Regions from separate parts of the Pseudomonas sp. 4CAES_32.4 genome, predicted to be linked through region 1. Evidence: riboswitches for the same ligand, from Rfam matches in the RefSeq annotation. Region 1 holds a riboswitch; each other region holds the start of a gene.
What was found. A riboswitch is a leader RNA that binds a small molecule or an ion and turns the genes downstream of it on or off. The one in region 1 is predicted to bind cobalamin.
Positions count from the first base shown of each region.

Region 2: it holds a riboswitch for cobalamin, as region 1 does, so the genes downstream of both, AC3Y64_RS11710 (ABC transporter substrate-binding protein) here and cobW (cobalamin biosynthesis protein CobW) in region 1, are expected to answer to the same signal.
Region 3: it holds a riboswitch for cobalamin, as region 1 does, so the genes downstream of both, AC3Y64_RS16035 (TonB-dependent receptor plug domain-containing protein) here and cobW (cobalamin biosynthesis protein CobW) in region 1, are expected to answer to the same signal.
Region 4: it holds a riboswitch for cobalamin, as region 1 does, so the genes downstream of both, cobO (cob(I)yrinic acid a,c-diamide adenosyltransferase) here and cobW (cobalamin biosynthesis protein CobW) in region 1, are expected to answer to the same signal.

Region 1 is NZ_CM176882.1:3,470,068-3,473,352, forward strand. It holds gene cobN (cobaltochelatase subunit CobN) at 1-204, opposite strand, end outside; gene cobW (cobalamin biosynthesis protein CobW) at 208-1,281, opposite strand; cobalamin riboswitch at 1,381-1,591, opposite strand; cobalamin riboswitch at 1,807-2,028, shown strand; gene AC3Y64_RS15420 (CbtB domain-containing protein) at 2,152-2,349, shown strand; gene AC3Y64_RS15425 (CbtA family protein) at 2,361-3,062, shown strand; gene AC3Y64_RS15430 (cobalamin biosynthesis protein) at 3,059-3,285, shown strand, end outside.
Region 2 is NZ_CM176882.1:2,590,628-2,593,912, reverse strand. It holds gene phnX (phosphonoacetaldehyde hydrolase) at 1-375, shown strand, start outside; gene AC3Y64_RS11715 (Ppx/GppA phosphatase family protein) at 718-1,653, shown strand; cobalamin riboswitch at 1,696-1,890, shown strand; gene AC3Y64_RS11710 (ABC transporter substrate-binding protein) at 2,037-3,050, shown strand; gene AC3Y64_RS11705 (FecCD family ABC transporter permease) at 3,047-3,285, shown strand, end outside.
Region 3 is NZ_CM176882.1:3,607,690-3,610,974, reverse strand. It holds gene AC3Y64_RS16035 (TonB-dependent receptor plug domain-containing protein) at 1-1,719, opposite strand, end outside; cobalamin riboswitch at 1,813-2,018, opposite strand.
Region 4 is NZ_CM176882.1:1,821,117-1,824,401, reverse strand. It holds gene AC3Y64_RS08275 (cobyrinic acid a,c-diamide synthase CobB) at 1-623, opposite strand, end outside; gene cobO (cob(I)yrinic acid a,c-diamide adenosyltransferase) at 620-1,231, opposite strand; cobalamin riboswitch at 1,313-1,543, opposite strand; gene AC3Y64_RS08265 (hypothetical protein) at 1,706-2,290, shown strand; gene AC3Y64_RS08260 (PQQ-dependent sugar dehydrogenase) at 2,357-3,285, shown strand, end outside.

The sequences.
Region 1 (3,285 bases):
CACCGACGCGTGATTCTGCACCTGCATCGGATTGGCCAGGCGCAGGCTCGGGTAATCCTCCGGCAACTGCTGCGCCGCTTCGGCGAGCAGCGCCAGGCTGGAGTCGCCGCTGCACAGGATCACCAGCTCGGCGGGGGTTTGGCCAAGGTCGGCAATGTTGTCATCCGAGACGAAACCGCCGGGCTGAGTCCTGAGCAGGTGCATGGTTTAAACGCTGAGCGCGGCGCGCAGTTGCGCTTCGAGTTGGGCGGCATCGAGTTCCTGACCGATCAGCACCAGACGCGTAACGCGCGCTTCATCGGCACCCCACTGACGGTCGAAATGCTTGTCGAAACGCGTGCCGACGCCTTGGATCAGCAGACGCATTGGCTTGTTCGGAATCGCCGCGAAACCTTTGACACGGAGGATGCCGTGCTGAACCACCAGTTGCGTCAGCGCGTCGAGCAGCAGGCTTTCGTCGGCTTGCGGCAGTTCGATGGAGATCGAATCGAAGGCGTCATGATCGTGGTCATCGTGGTCGTCATCGCCTTCACCGTGATGGTGATCATGATGGCTGTGGCGGCTGTCGATGTGTTCTTCGGAACCGGCACCGAGGCCGATCAACACGTCCAGCGGCAGGCGGCCGTTGCTGGCTTCGATGATTTTCACCGCTGGCGGCAGCTCTTCGGCGACTTCAGCGCGTACGCGAGCGAGGTCTTCCGGGCTGGTCTGGTCGGCCTTGTTGAGGATGACGAGGTCGGCGCTCGCCAGTTGGTCGGCGAACAGTTCGTGCAGCGGCGATTCGTGATCGAGGTTCGGGTCGAGTTTGCGCTGGGCGTCGACCTGATCCGGGAACGCGGCAAAGGTGCCAGCGGCCACAGCCGGGCTGTCGACCACAGTAATTACCGCGTCAACGGTGCAGGCGCTGCGGATTTCTGGCCACTGGAAGGCTTGCACCAGCGGTTTCGGCAGGGCCAGGCCCGAGGTTTCGATGAGGATGTGGTCGAGGTCGCCGCGACGCGCGACCAATTCGCGCATCACCGGGAAGAATTCTTCCTGAACGGTGCAGCACAGGCAGCCGTTGGCCAGTTCGTAAACGCGGCCGGTGGCTTCTTCTTCGGTGCAACCGATGGTGCATTGTTTGAGGATCTCACCGTCGATGCCCAACTCGCCAAACTCATTGACGATCACCGCGATGCGACGGCCCTGCGCGTTGTCGAGCATATGGCGCAGCAGCGTGGTTTTGCCCGAGCCGAGGAAGCCGGTGACGATGGTGACGGGGAGTTTGGCCAGTGTTTTCATCGGTATGCCCTTTGGCAAGCGGCGGGCATACGGGACGAGAACCGGCAACGCGCGTGCGCGCCGGAAGCGTTCGCCACCGGATCACCCCGCCCGGTTGTAGTGAGAATCTGTGACGAGGCAGGTCTCCTGGCTGACGGTGTTCAGGCATGCGCCTGGCGTTTGCTGCGCCTTCCCGCTGGCTCATCGATTGAGCTGGCAGTGGCGTGGCAGCGAACAGCACCGTTCACAGTTGCGGGGGCAGCCGCGGCATTGACCGCGTTCCCTTCTTAGCTTCGGCGTGGGCCGAAGAACCTCGAATGCGCAAGGCTACGCATCGGGTGGTGGTGGGTCAATGGGCGTTGAGTTTTGGTATAGGGGGCATATCCGTTGCTGCGGGTGCTGCTACTGGCGGTTTCGCTCTTACAGCGAGTCACTTTTTCCAAACGCCGAAAAAGTGACCCGCCGTAAGGGCGGAACCCTAATCAGCAACACCCGCAGCAACGGATCCACCCCAAAAAATTGACCAAAACCCCACCCCCATGCTCTCCTACACAACTTGTTACGGGTGCCCTTCACAGGGTGAAACGGGAAACCGGTGAATCATGTGCTTTACTCAAGCCCATGTCAGTCCGGTGCTGCCCCCGCAACGGTAAGCGAGCGAAGCGTCAAAACCACTGTGCCAGTACGGCATGGGAAGGTGACGCTTGCAGGTCGGCCTGACGCCAACCCCTCGTGAGCCCGGAGACCGGCCCGCAACACACAGCCCGCATTTGTGCGTCGCTGAACATAACAAACCCGCGGTGGGCGGGCGCTGTTTGAACCCCTGCGTGCTCGACCCGCAGGGGTTTTATGCGCTCTATATCACCCGCTGACACTCCAGAGGGAAGCGCCATGTCGATCATCAGCAGCACCGGCAGCAACACGGACAAAATCGCCAGCACCACCACACTGAGCCAACGCCTGACCGCCGCGATCTTCGCGTCGATTCTGGGCGCCAGCCTGGTCTACTTCGCCGGTTTTTCGCACATCGAAGCGGTGCACAACGCCGCCCACGATACCCGCCACAGCGCCGCGTTCCCGTGCCACTGAGACCTGTCGACATGATCAAGCGTATTGCGCAAACCGCAGGGTTCACCGGTCTGCTGGCCGCCCTGCTCCTCACTCTGCTGCAGAGTTTCTGGGTCTCGCCGCTGATTCTTCAGGCGGAAACTTTCGAGAAAGCCGAACCCGTCGCCGTTCATGAACACGCCGAAGGCGCCATGGCTGGCCACACTCACGATGCCGAAGCCTGGGAGCCGGAAGACGGTTGGCAGCGTGTGGTTTCGACCACCGGCGGCAATCTTGTCGTGGCCGTAGGGTTTGCATTGATGCTCGCCGGCCTCTACACCCTGCGCGCACCGACCAAAACTTCGCAAGGCCTGCTCTGGGGTCTGGCCGGTTACGCGACCTTCGTCCTCGCGCCGACCATGGGCCTGCCGCCTGAACTACCGGGCACCGCTGCTGCTGATCTGGCATCGCGCCAGATGTGGTGGATCGGCACCGCGGCTTCGACCGCTGTCGGCCTGTCGTTGATCGCGTTCAGCCGTCACTGGCTGATGAAGGTCCTCGGTGTTGCCATCCTCGCTGTGCCGCACGTCATCGGCGCACCGCAACCGGAAGTGCATTCGATGCTCGCTCCGGAAGCCCTGGAAGCTCAATTCAAAATCGCTTCGCAGTTGACCAACGTGGCGTTCTGGCTGGCCTTGGGCCTGATCAGCGCCTGGTTGTTCCGCCGCAAAAGCGATGGTCAATACCACGCATGACCCATGACAGCGCAGCGCCGACCTTCGTCGTCGGCCTGGGCTGCCAGCGCGGCTGCCCGGCCAGTACGTTGCGTGCGCTGCTCGATCAGGCGTTACAGGCCCACCGTATCGAACTCCAGACCGTCAAGGCCTTGGCCAGCATCGACCTGAAACGCGACGAGCCCGGACTACAGGAACTGGCCGCACAATTAGCCCTGCCACTGCTGTACTTCAGCAGCGAAGA
Region 2 (3,285 bases), 880 kb from region 1:
CATGTCGTCGCTACCGATGAAGTGCCGAATGGCCGGCCGCATCCCGCGCAGGCGCTGGCTAACGTGATTGCCTTGGGCATTGATGATGTGGCGGCATGCGTCAAGGTCGACGACACCTGGCCGGGGATTCTCGAAGGGCGCAGCGCAGGCATGTGGACAGTGGCGCTAACCTGTTCCGGCAATGCACTGGGCCTGACCTATGAGCAATACAAGGCATTGCCGTCGGATCGACTGGCGGAAGAACGTGCGCGGATAGCCAAGATGTTCGCCCCCTCGCGCCCGCATTATCTGATCGACACCATTGCTGAGTTGCCCGAGGTGATCGACGACATCAATGCGCGTCTGGCCCGGGGCGAAACCCCGCAAGCCTGCTAACGCATTCCCCCTACCCCTGATCGTTCCCACGCTCCGCGTGGGAATGCAGCCCGTGACGCTCCGCGTCACTGGACGCGGAGCGTCCCAAGAGGCATTCCCACGCAGAGCAGGGGAACGATCAGCTACTAAATCGCAGGCAAAAAAAGCTGCCAAAAATGGCAGCAAAAACTTTAAGAACACGCGATGTATTGGCCTCAGCATAGACACCGGATAATGACAGTGTCATGACAGTCACACATTCATTGAACCGCCCCTGCCCCGTCATCAGGATGTCATCAAGATCACGGCAGAATCCTCGCAAACCGTCTTGAGCCTTCGGGCGGATGTTGTGCAAGGATTCCCATGAAACAAGACGCCTCGCTGTTCGCCGCCATCGACCTGGGTTCGAATGCCTTCCGGCTGATGATCGGCCAATCGGTGCGCAGCCGCAAAGGCCTGCTGATTCAGGAAGTGAAAACCCTGCGAGAGCCGGTGCGTCTGGCCGAAGGTTTTGACGGTGGCACGCTGGATGCGTTGGCACTGGATCGCGGTTGGCAGGCGTTGGCGCGGTTCGGCAAGAAGCTGCGCGGCTTCGAGGCGGGTCGGGTGCGCGCGGTGGCAACCAGCGCAGTGCGCGAGGCCGATAACGCTCAACTGTTTCTCGCCAGCGCCGAGCGGCATCTGGGTTTTCCGATTGACGTCATCTGCGGCCATGAAGAGGCGCGGCTGGTCTACGCCGGCGTGACCCACGCCCTGCCAAGCGACGCGGACATGCGCCTGGTGGTCGATATCGGCGGCGGCTCTACCGAGTTGATCCTCGGTCAGGGTTCACAACCGTTGCTCACCGAAAGCATCGCCATCGGCAGCGGCACCTTGAGTACGCGCTTCTTTCGCGGCGGCGAAGTATCCGCTGGCGCGCTGCAAGCCGCCGAACGCTTCGCCATCCTGCAATTCGAACACGTCGCGCGGCGTTATCGCGCTCAAGGCTGGCAGCAGACCATCGGCTCTTCCGGCACCGCACGCATGCTGGCCAAAGTGCTCAAGGCCAATCGTCTCAACGACTACGGCCAGGACGGCATTACCTACGGTGGATTGCTGCGCCTGTCGTTGCTGCTGCTGAAAGTGAACAACGTCCGGCAACTCAAGCTCGCCGGCCTGCAACCCCACCGCCAAAGCATCTTGCCCGCTGGGCTGGTGCTGATGCTGGCGGCGTTCAAAGTGTTCGGCATCGCGCAGATGGTGCCGTCCGAACCGGGCCTGCGCCTGGGCGTATTGCACGGTTTGATGAGTCAGCATTAATCCTCGCCCCGACAGATTCGTCTCCCCTTCGGCGGCCTGATCGACTACCATGCCGCCGCCGGTTTCCACACGGGATTAATAGGGAATCCGAAATGCTTGCACAGCATCAATCGGAACTGCCCCCGCAACTGTAGGTGCTGAGCCTGCTCCACGACTGCCACTGGGATGACTCCCGGGAAGGCCGGAGCCAGGCGATGACGCATCAGTCAGGAGACCTGCCGGCACAGTGACTGACTAACCGGCGGGGTGTCCGGGAAGGACATCGTGCCGCGCGTCTCTTGATCAAATGCCGGCCTTGCGCAGTTTTCCCCAACCGCGTTCGATGGTGTGTTTCCAATCCGTACCCTCCCCGCTCCCCGTACGGATCCATTGGAGACTGCCCCATGCTGCTGCCTCGCGTTGCCACCCTCATTACCGGTCTGAGTCTTTGCACGCTGGCCCATGCGGCACCCACTCAATACCCGCTGACCATCGAAAACTGTGGCAGCCACCTGACCTTTCAGCACGCGCCGGCGCGCACCGTGACCATCGGCCAGGCCGGCACGGAAATGCTCTACGCCATGGGTCTGGCGGACAAAGTCGTCGGCACCTCGCTGTGGTTCAACAATGTCTTGGACAAGTACAAGGCGCAGAACGACCAGATCGAGCGCCTCGCCGACAACGAACCGAGTTTCGAAGCGGTCATCGGCAAGCGCCCGGAACTGGTCGCCGTGGAGCTGGAATGGATGGTCGGCCCACAAGGTGCGGTCGGCACCCGTGAGCAGTTTCATGAACTGAAAATCCCCACCTATCTGCTGCCTTCCGATTGCGAAGCCAAGGACAATCTGGTTGGTGCCGACGGCACGCGGCTGGCGCCTTTCAGCATCGATAGCATTTACAAAAGCGTGAGCCAACTGGCGCAGATCTTCGATGTGCAGGATCGCGGGCAGCAGCTCAATGATCAGCTCAAGGCCAGCCTGGCCAAATCCATCGCCACCGCCCAAGGCAAACAGCTCAAGGACGTCAGCGCCCTGGTCTGGCTCTCCAGCGCCGAAATGGACATCGAGCCGTTCGTGGCCGGGCACAAAGGCATTCCCGATTTCATGCTCAGCACCCTCGGCGTGCGCAACGTCGTGCAGTCCGACGAAGAATGGCCGACCGTCGGCTGGGAAACCATCGCCAAAGCCAACCCTACGTTCCTGGTGATCGCCCGCATGGATCGCCGCCGTTTCCCGGCTGACGACTATGAAAAGAAACTCGCCTTCCTGCGCAGCGATCCGGTGACGCGCAACATGGACGCGGTGAAAAACAACCGCATCATTATTCTGGACGCCATGGCCATGCAGGCCAGCCTGCGCATGTTCGACGGTCTGGAACAACTGGCCACGGCCATCAACGGCTATGACCTGTCGAAATGAGTTCTAGCCTGATCCGCACGTTGCTGGCCTTGGTGACACTGTTGATAGCAGTGGTCGCCGGCGTCGCCATCGGTGAAACCTCGATCAAACCGGACGTGGTCCTGCAAGTGCTGGCCAACAAACTGTGGGACGCCGGTTATGTGCTCGACCCCATTGACGAAGGGATCGTCTGGAACTACCGCCTGACCCGCGCACTGGTCGCCGCTGCCTGCGGTGCCGGGCTGGCGACCTGCGG
Region 3 (3,285 bases), 140 kb from region 1:
GCGGATCGCACCGCCGGCGCCCCACATACGGTTTTCCGACTCGTAGCCAACCCGCGAGCGGGCGAAGAAGCTCGGAATGTCATTGATCGTGACGCCAGCGCGGGACTCGGTGAGGTTGCGGGTCATGTCCGCTTGCAGGCTCCACTGATCGTTGAGCGCGAGTTTGGCGTCCGCCTCGAAACCGCGCATCTGGATCTGGCCGTCGCCGTTGACCCACTGCACGTCGTCGAGGGTAATCAGGTCGTCGATCTTGCGCTTGAACAGGGTCAGGCTGGCGCTGAATTCACGCTCTAGCAGCAAGCCTTTGTAGTCAACGCCGAGTTCGGCGTTGCGGCTTTTCTCCGGTTTGAGGTTGCGATTGCCGATCTCGTCGCCCGGTTCGTTGACGAACAATTGCTCGGCGTTTGGCAGTTTGTACGCCGTGCCGTATTGGCCGCGCAGGGCCCAGTTGTCGTTGAGGTCGTACAGCGAAGTGAGCATGCCGACCGTGGCACTGTCGCCGCCGCCCATGGCTTCGTGGCGGATGCCGATGCTCGGGTGCCAGTCGGGCAGGGCGTCGATTTGCGGGCGCAATTGGGTGTACACGGCGTGGGCTTCGGCCTTGTCGTTGTCGATGATCAGCACATCGTCCTGACCCTTGAACCATTGGTTGTCGGTGCCGAACACCAGCACATGCCCGCCGGACAATTCAGCCTTGCCTTCGGCCTGCACGCCCCAATCGGTGAAACCCCAATAGTCGTTGTGGTTGATGACTTTAGTGCCACCGCCCTCGACGTTGTTGACGCGGGTGTAGCGCGTGTCCCAGTCGTTGATGTGGCCTTTGACGAAGTAGCTCAGGCGTTCGTTGACGTTCTGTTCGAAGGTCGCCGTGGCGATCTGCTGTACGCGGTCGTTGGTGGTTGTGTGGTTGTCGACCGGGCGGGCGAAATCGAGGTTGGCGTCGGCGTACTGGTAGAACAATTCCAGGCGCGAATCATCGCCGAACGACTGAATTGCCTTGCCGCCAAACGTGGTGACTTCGTAGGCGCGATTCTTTTCGGTGACGTTTTTCATCTCGCTGTTGCGATAGGGCTGGTAGCCATCGGAGACGTTGTGGCTGACGTACGCCAGCAACCCGAGATCGCCGAAGCCATTGCTGAAAATGTTCTCGACCCGTGCATCTTCAGTGGTGCCGCCAAACGTATCGACACCGACGTTCACCTCACCGGCGGCTTTGCGCGACTGCGGGCTGCGGGTGACGATGTTGATCACACCGGAGACGGCTTGCGTGCCGAACAACAGGCTTTGCCCACCCTTGAGCACTTCGATGCGTTCGATGGCGTTGGCTGGCAGGGTGTCGAGATAGAGGCCGCCGTACAGCCGGTTATTCAGGCGCACGCCGTCGAGCAGGATCAGCGTGTCGTCATTGCGCCCACCTAGCAGTGAATAGGTGCCGTAGTCGAACGGGCCGTTTTTCGGCGCGACGTACAGGCCGGGAATGAACATCTGCATCACGCGGCTGACGTCGGCACTGGGCCCGGCGCGTTCGATCTGCTCGCGCGTAACGATCTCGACTTTGCTGCCGTAGTGCGCCATGTCAGCGACGGTAGTGGACTCCACCGACGGCGCGGAAACGATTTGCTGATTGAGTTCCAGCGGCGCGTCATCGGCCAACAGAACCGGGCTGAACAGGCAGCTGAACAAGAGGGTCGGAGCAGAGGTGTAGAAAGGTCGAATCATTGTCTTCTCGAAAAGGATCTTCGCAGAAGAGCATGCAAGAGAAGGCATCGCGCACACGCCGACACCGGCCCATGCCCGCCCACCGCAGGATTTTGCCAAACGAAATTCCAGGCCGGTCTCCGGGCTCGCGCGTATCGAGGCTTTCACCTTCCCATGGCCGTCTGGCCACAGTGGTGTATCGAAAGCATCACGCGCATACCGTTGCGGGGGCAGCACCGGACTCGTTCAAAAAGAACCTACCGGTTTCCCGTTTCACCCCAAGCACGGCGGCAGGGGGCACCTGAAACAGGCCGGCATCTGAACATCCGACAGACCGTTCGTCAACTTGCCTGGCTGCAGACTTCCACAGGGGGGCGTGGTGTGGCTGAGGTTGGTGGCATTTCGGGGAAAACTGTGGGAGCTGGCTTGCCAGCGATAGCGGTGGGTCAGTGATGGAGATGTTGGCTGTGCTGGCCAAATCGCTGGCAAGCCAGCTCCCACAGGGATTTTTGGTGTGGCTGGGATGGGTGGCATTTCGCAAAAACTGTGGGAGCTGGCTTGCCAGCGATAGCGGTGGGTCAGTGAATGGAGATGTTGTTGGTGGTGGCCAAATCGCTAGCAGGGCTAGCTCCCACAGGGATTTTTGGTGTGGCTGGGGTGGGTGGGATTTCGCGGAAACTGTGGGAGCCAGCCCTGCTGGCGATGGCGGTGGGTCAGTGAGTGGAGATGTTGTTGGTGCTGGCCAAATCGCTGGCAAGCCAGCTCCCACAGGGATTTTTGGTGTGGCTGGGGTGGGTGGGATTTCGCAAAAACTGTGGGAGCTGGCTTGCCAGCGATGGCGGTGGGTCAGTGAATGGAGATGTTGTTGGTGCTGACCCAATCGCTAGCAGGGCTAGCTCCCACAAGGATTTATGGTGTGGCTGGGGTGGGTGGCATTTCGCAAAAACTGTGGGAGCTGGCTTGCCAGCGATGGCGGTGGGTCAGTGGATGGAGATGTTGTTGGTGCTGACCCAATCGCTAGCAGGGCTAGCTCCCACAGGGTGCTTGGGTGTGGCTGGGGTGGGTGGGATTTCGCGGAAAACTGTGGGGGCTGGCTTGCCAGCGATGGCGGTGGGTCAGTGGATGGAGATGTTGTTGGTGCTGGCCGAATCGCTAGCAGGGCTAGCTGCCACAGGGGTTTTTGGTGTGGCTGGGGTGGGTGGGGTTTCGAAAAAAACTGTGGGAGCTGGCTTGCCAGCGATAGCGGTGGGTCAGTGAATGGAGATGTTGTTGGTGCTGGCCAAATCGCTAGCAGGGCTAGCTCCCACAGGGGTTTTTGGTGTGGCTGGGGTGGGTGGCATTTCGCAAAAGCAGTGGAGGTGGCTTGCCAGCGATAGCGGTGGGTGAGTGATGGAGATGTTGTTGGTGCTGGCCAAATCGCTAGCAGGCTAGCTCCCACAAGGATTTATGGTGTGGCTGGGGTGGGTGGCATTTCGCAAAACTTGTGGGAGCTGGCTTGCCAGCGATGGCGGTGGGTCAGGTAGTGAAGATGTTGCTTGGACTAGCCGAATCACTAGCATGGCTAGATCCCACAGGGGTGCTTGGGTG
Region 4 (3,285 bases), 1.6 Mb from region 1:
TCGGCAGCGGCGTCGAGACGCACATCGAGATCATTCAGTTCGCTGGCCTGAACCAGGCCGAGATGGCGGCTCGGCAGTTCGATGCCGGTCTCGCGGGACAACGCGCCGTACCAACGCAAACCTTCGGTAAGGCTGCCTTCGAGCAACTGCGCATGGCGCAAGGTGCCAACGCGGTTGGCCAGCACGCCGGCAAACGGCAGATCCGGTTGATACTTCGCCAGCCCCAGCGCTAACGCACCAAAGGTCTGCGCCATGGCCGTACCGTCGATCACCCCGAGCACCGGCACACCGAAATGCCGCGCCAGATCAGCGCTGGACGGTGTGCCGTCGAACAGACCCATCACGCCTTCAATCAGAATCAGGTCGGCCTCGGCGGCGGCTTCCCACAACAGACGACGACTTTCCTGCTCGCCGACCATCCACATGTCCAATTGATAAACGGGGGCACCGCTGGCGCGCTCGAGAATCATCGGATCAAGAAAGTCCGGGCCGCATTTGAACACGCGCACCTTGCGCCCCTGATTGCGGTGCAAACGAGCGAGTGCGGCGGTAACGGTGGTCTTGCCCTGACCGGAGGCCGGCGCGGCGATGAGTACCGCCGGGCAGTGACGTGGTTGATTCAAAGTTCGACGCCTTTCTGCGCTTTGATGCCGGCCTGGAAGGCGTGTTTGAGCATGCCCATTTCGGTGACCGTGTCGCCCATCTCGATCATTTCCGGCTTGGCCGCCCGACCGGTGACGATCACATGCTGCATCGGCGGACGTGCCTGCAAATCGCTGAGCACCTGATCGAGATCGAGGTAGCCGTGCTTGAGGGCGATGTTCAGTTCATCGAGCACCACCAGACCGATCGATGGATCGCGCAGCAATTCGCGGGACACAGCCCACGCGGCTTCGGCGGCAGCGATGTCACGCTGACGGTCCTGGGTTTCCCAGGTGAAACCTTCGCCCATCACGTGGAAGCGCACTTGCTCGGGGAAGCGGCGGAAGAACAACTCTTCACCGGTGCTGTTGCGCCCCTTGATGAACTGCACCACGCCGCATTGCATGCCGTGGCCCATGGCGCGGGCGAGCATGCCGAATGCCGAGCTGCTTTTGCCTTTGCCGTTGCCGGTCAGCACCAGCACCAGGCCGCACTCGTCGGGCGAGTTGGCGATGCGTTCGTCGATCACGGCTTTTTTGCGCTGCATACGCGCCAGATGGCGTTCGTCGCGCTCGGGGGAATCAGTCATGGGGGAGCTCTCCGTTGAGGCTGGATAACGGCGGGCAGGCACAAGAATAGACGGCAAAAAGCCTGGCATCGCCCACCGTGATGCCGCTGGATGGATCAGGCCGGTCTCCGGGCTCATGAGCGGCACTTGGCCTGACTGCGCGCCTTCCCGCTTGTTTCGAAGCAGTGGCTCAAGGCGCAGCTTTTACTCATTTACCGTTGCGGGGGCAGCGCCGGGATCGTGATCGTTCTTCGCTTGAAGACAACCCTCACCGGCTTCCCTGTTTCACTCTGTCGACCGTGGTCACAGAGCACCTGAAACAAGCCGCGAAGGTTAGAGGGTTGGGGGTGGAGCGTCAATTAAAGAGGGGGCCAGCGGGCGAATAACTGCCGCCGATCAATTATCTGACGCCAATCTTGTGCCACGCTGATACAAATGATATCAAAGAGCCATGCTTTTCTCGGAAAAGCCACTACAACAATAAGGATGATGACGATGCAAGGCATGATCATCAGCAACCCGCGCCTGGAATTCATGCGCCCGGTGCTTGAACGCTGGTTTGACTGTATTGACCGTTACAACGCTGTGCGCGGCGACAGCGACACGCCTTACTGGCATGACGAGAAGGCCAATCTCGGCTTGCTGAGCGCGGCAGCCTGGATGGCCGAACTGGTCACTCTCAACGACACTGCCACGCGCAAACAGAATGAAGAAGGCGAGCGCAATGCTCGCGCCGACCTGTTCCTCGCCGGCGCCGAAGATCGGGCGTATATCCAGGCCACGCAGCGCTGGCCACGGGTGAACAATCTCAACCTGACCCAAGCCCTTCTCGACATCACCAACGATGCCAAACGCATCAGCTTCGCCAGTGATCTGAAGCTCGGCTGCCTGTTTGTCGCCCCGCAAAAGGCCCAACACAGCGCCAGCCCCGAAGAATTGCAGGACGTGGTCGATGACCTGCAAAAGGAACACACCTGTGCGGTCGCCTGGTATTTTCCCTACGCCTACCGCAAATTGCGCAGCGAAGCCGGCAACTATCACCCAGGCATTGCCGTGCTGTTCAAGGAAGCCCGCGGCTGAGCAGTTGAACCATCGGGCTTGCGCCCTCCTCTATGATTAAGAATGCATTCATAGGGAAGATCAGCAATGCGCAAGTCCCAGCTCGCTTTTGTCATCGCCTTCGCCGGAGGGCTCGCCGCCTGCGGTGAGACCTCCAGCCTGCAAGTCTCCGACGGCACCGGCCCAACGCCGAAACTGCCCGAACCGAATAAAACCCTGATCCCGACGGTGAATATCGCCCCGGCGGTCGGCTGGCCCGCAGGTGCCAAACCGACGGCAGCGGCGGGTACGCAAGTCGCGGCTTTCGCTGAAGGTCTCGATCATCCGCGCTGGCTCTATGTGCTGCCCAACGGTGATGTGCTGGTGGCGGAAACCAATGCCCCGCCGAAACCGGATGACAGCAAAGGCATCAAGGGTTGGGTGATGAAGACCGTGATGGGCAAGGCTGGCGCCGGCGTGCCGAGCCCGAACCGCATCACCCTGCTGCGCGACGCCGACCACGATGGCGTGGCCGAAACCCGCACCGTGTTTCTGCAAAATCTCAACTCGCCTTTCGGCATGACACTGGTCGGCAATGATCTGTACGTCGCCGACACCGATCGCCTGCTGCGCTTCCATTACGAGCCCGGCGCGACCGAGATCAAGACGCAACCGATCAAGGTCGTCGATCTGCCCGGCGGTACGCTGAACCATCACTGGACCAAAAACGTAATCGCCAGCAAGGACGGCAACAAGCTGTACGTCACCGTCGGCTCAAATAGCAACGTCGGCGAAAACGGTCTGGATAAAGAAGAAGGTCGCGCAGCGATTTGGGAAGTGGATCGGGCGACCGGCAATCACCGGATCTTCGCTTCCGGTATTCGCAACCCGAACGGCCTGGCGTGGGAGCCTGCCAGCGGTGCGTTGTGGACGGCGGTCAACGAGCGCGACGAAATCGGTAGCGACCTGGTGCCGGACTACATCACTTCGGTGAAGGACGGTGGTTTTTATGGCTGGCCGTTCAGTTATTACGGGCA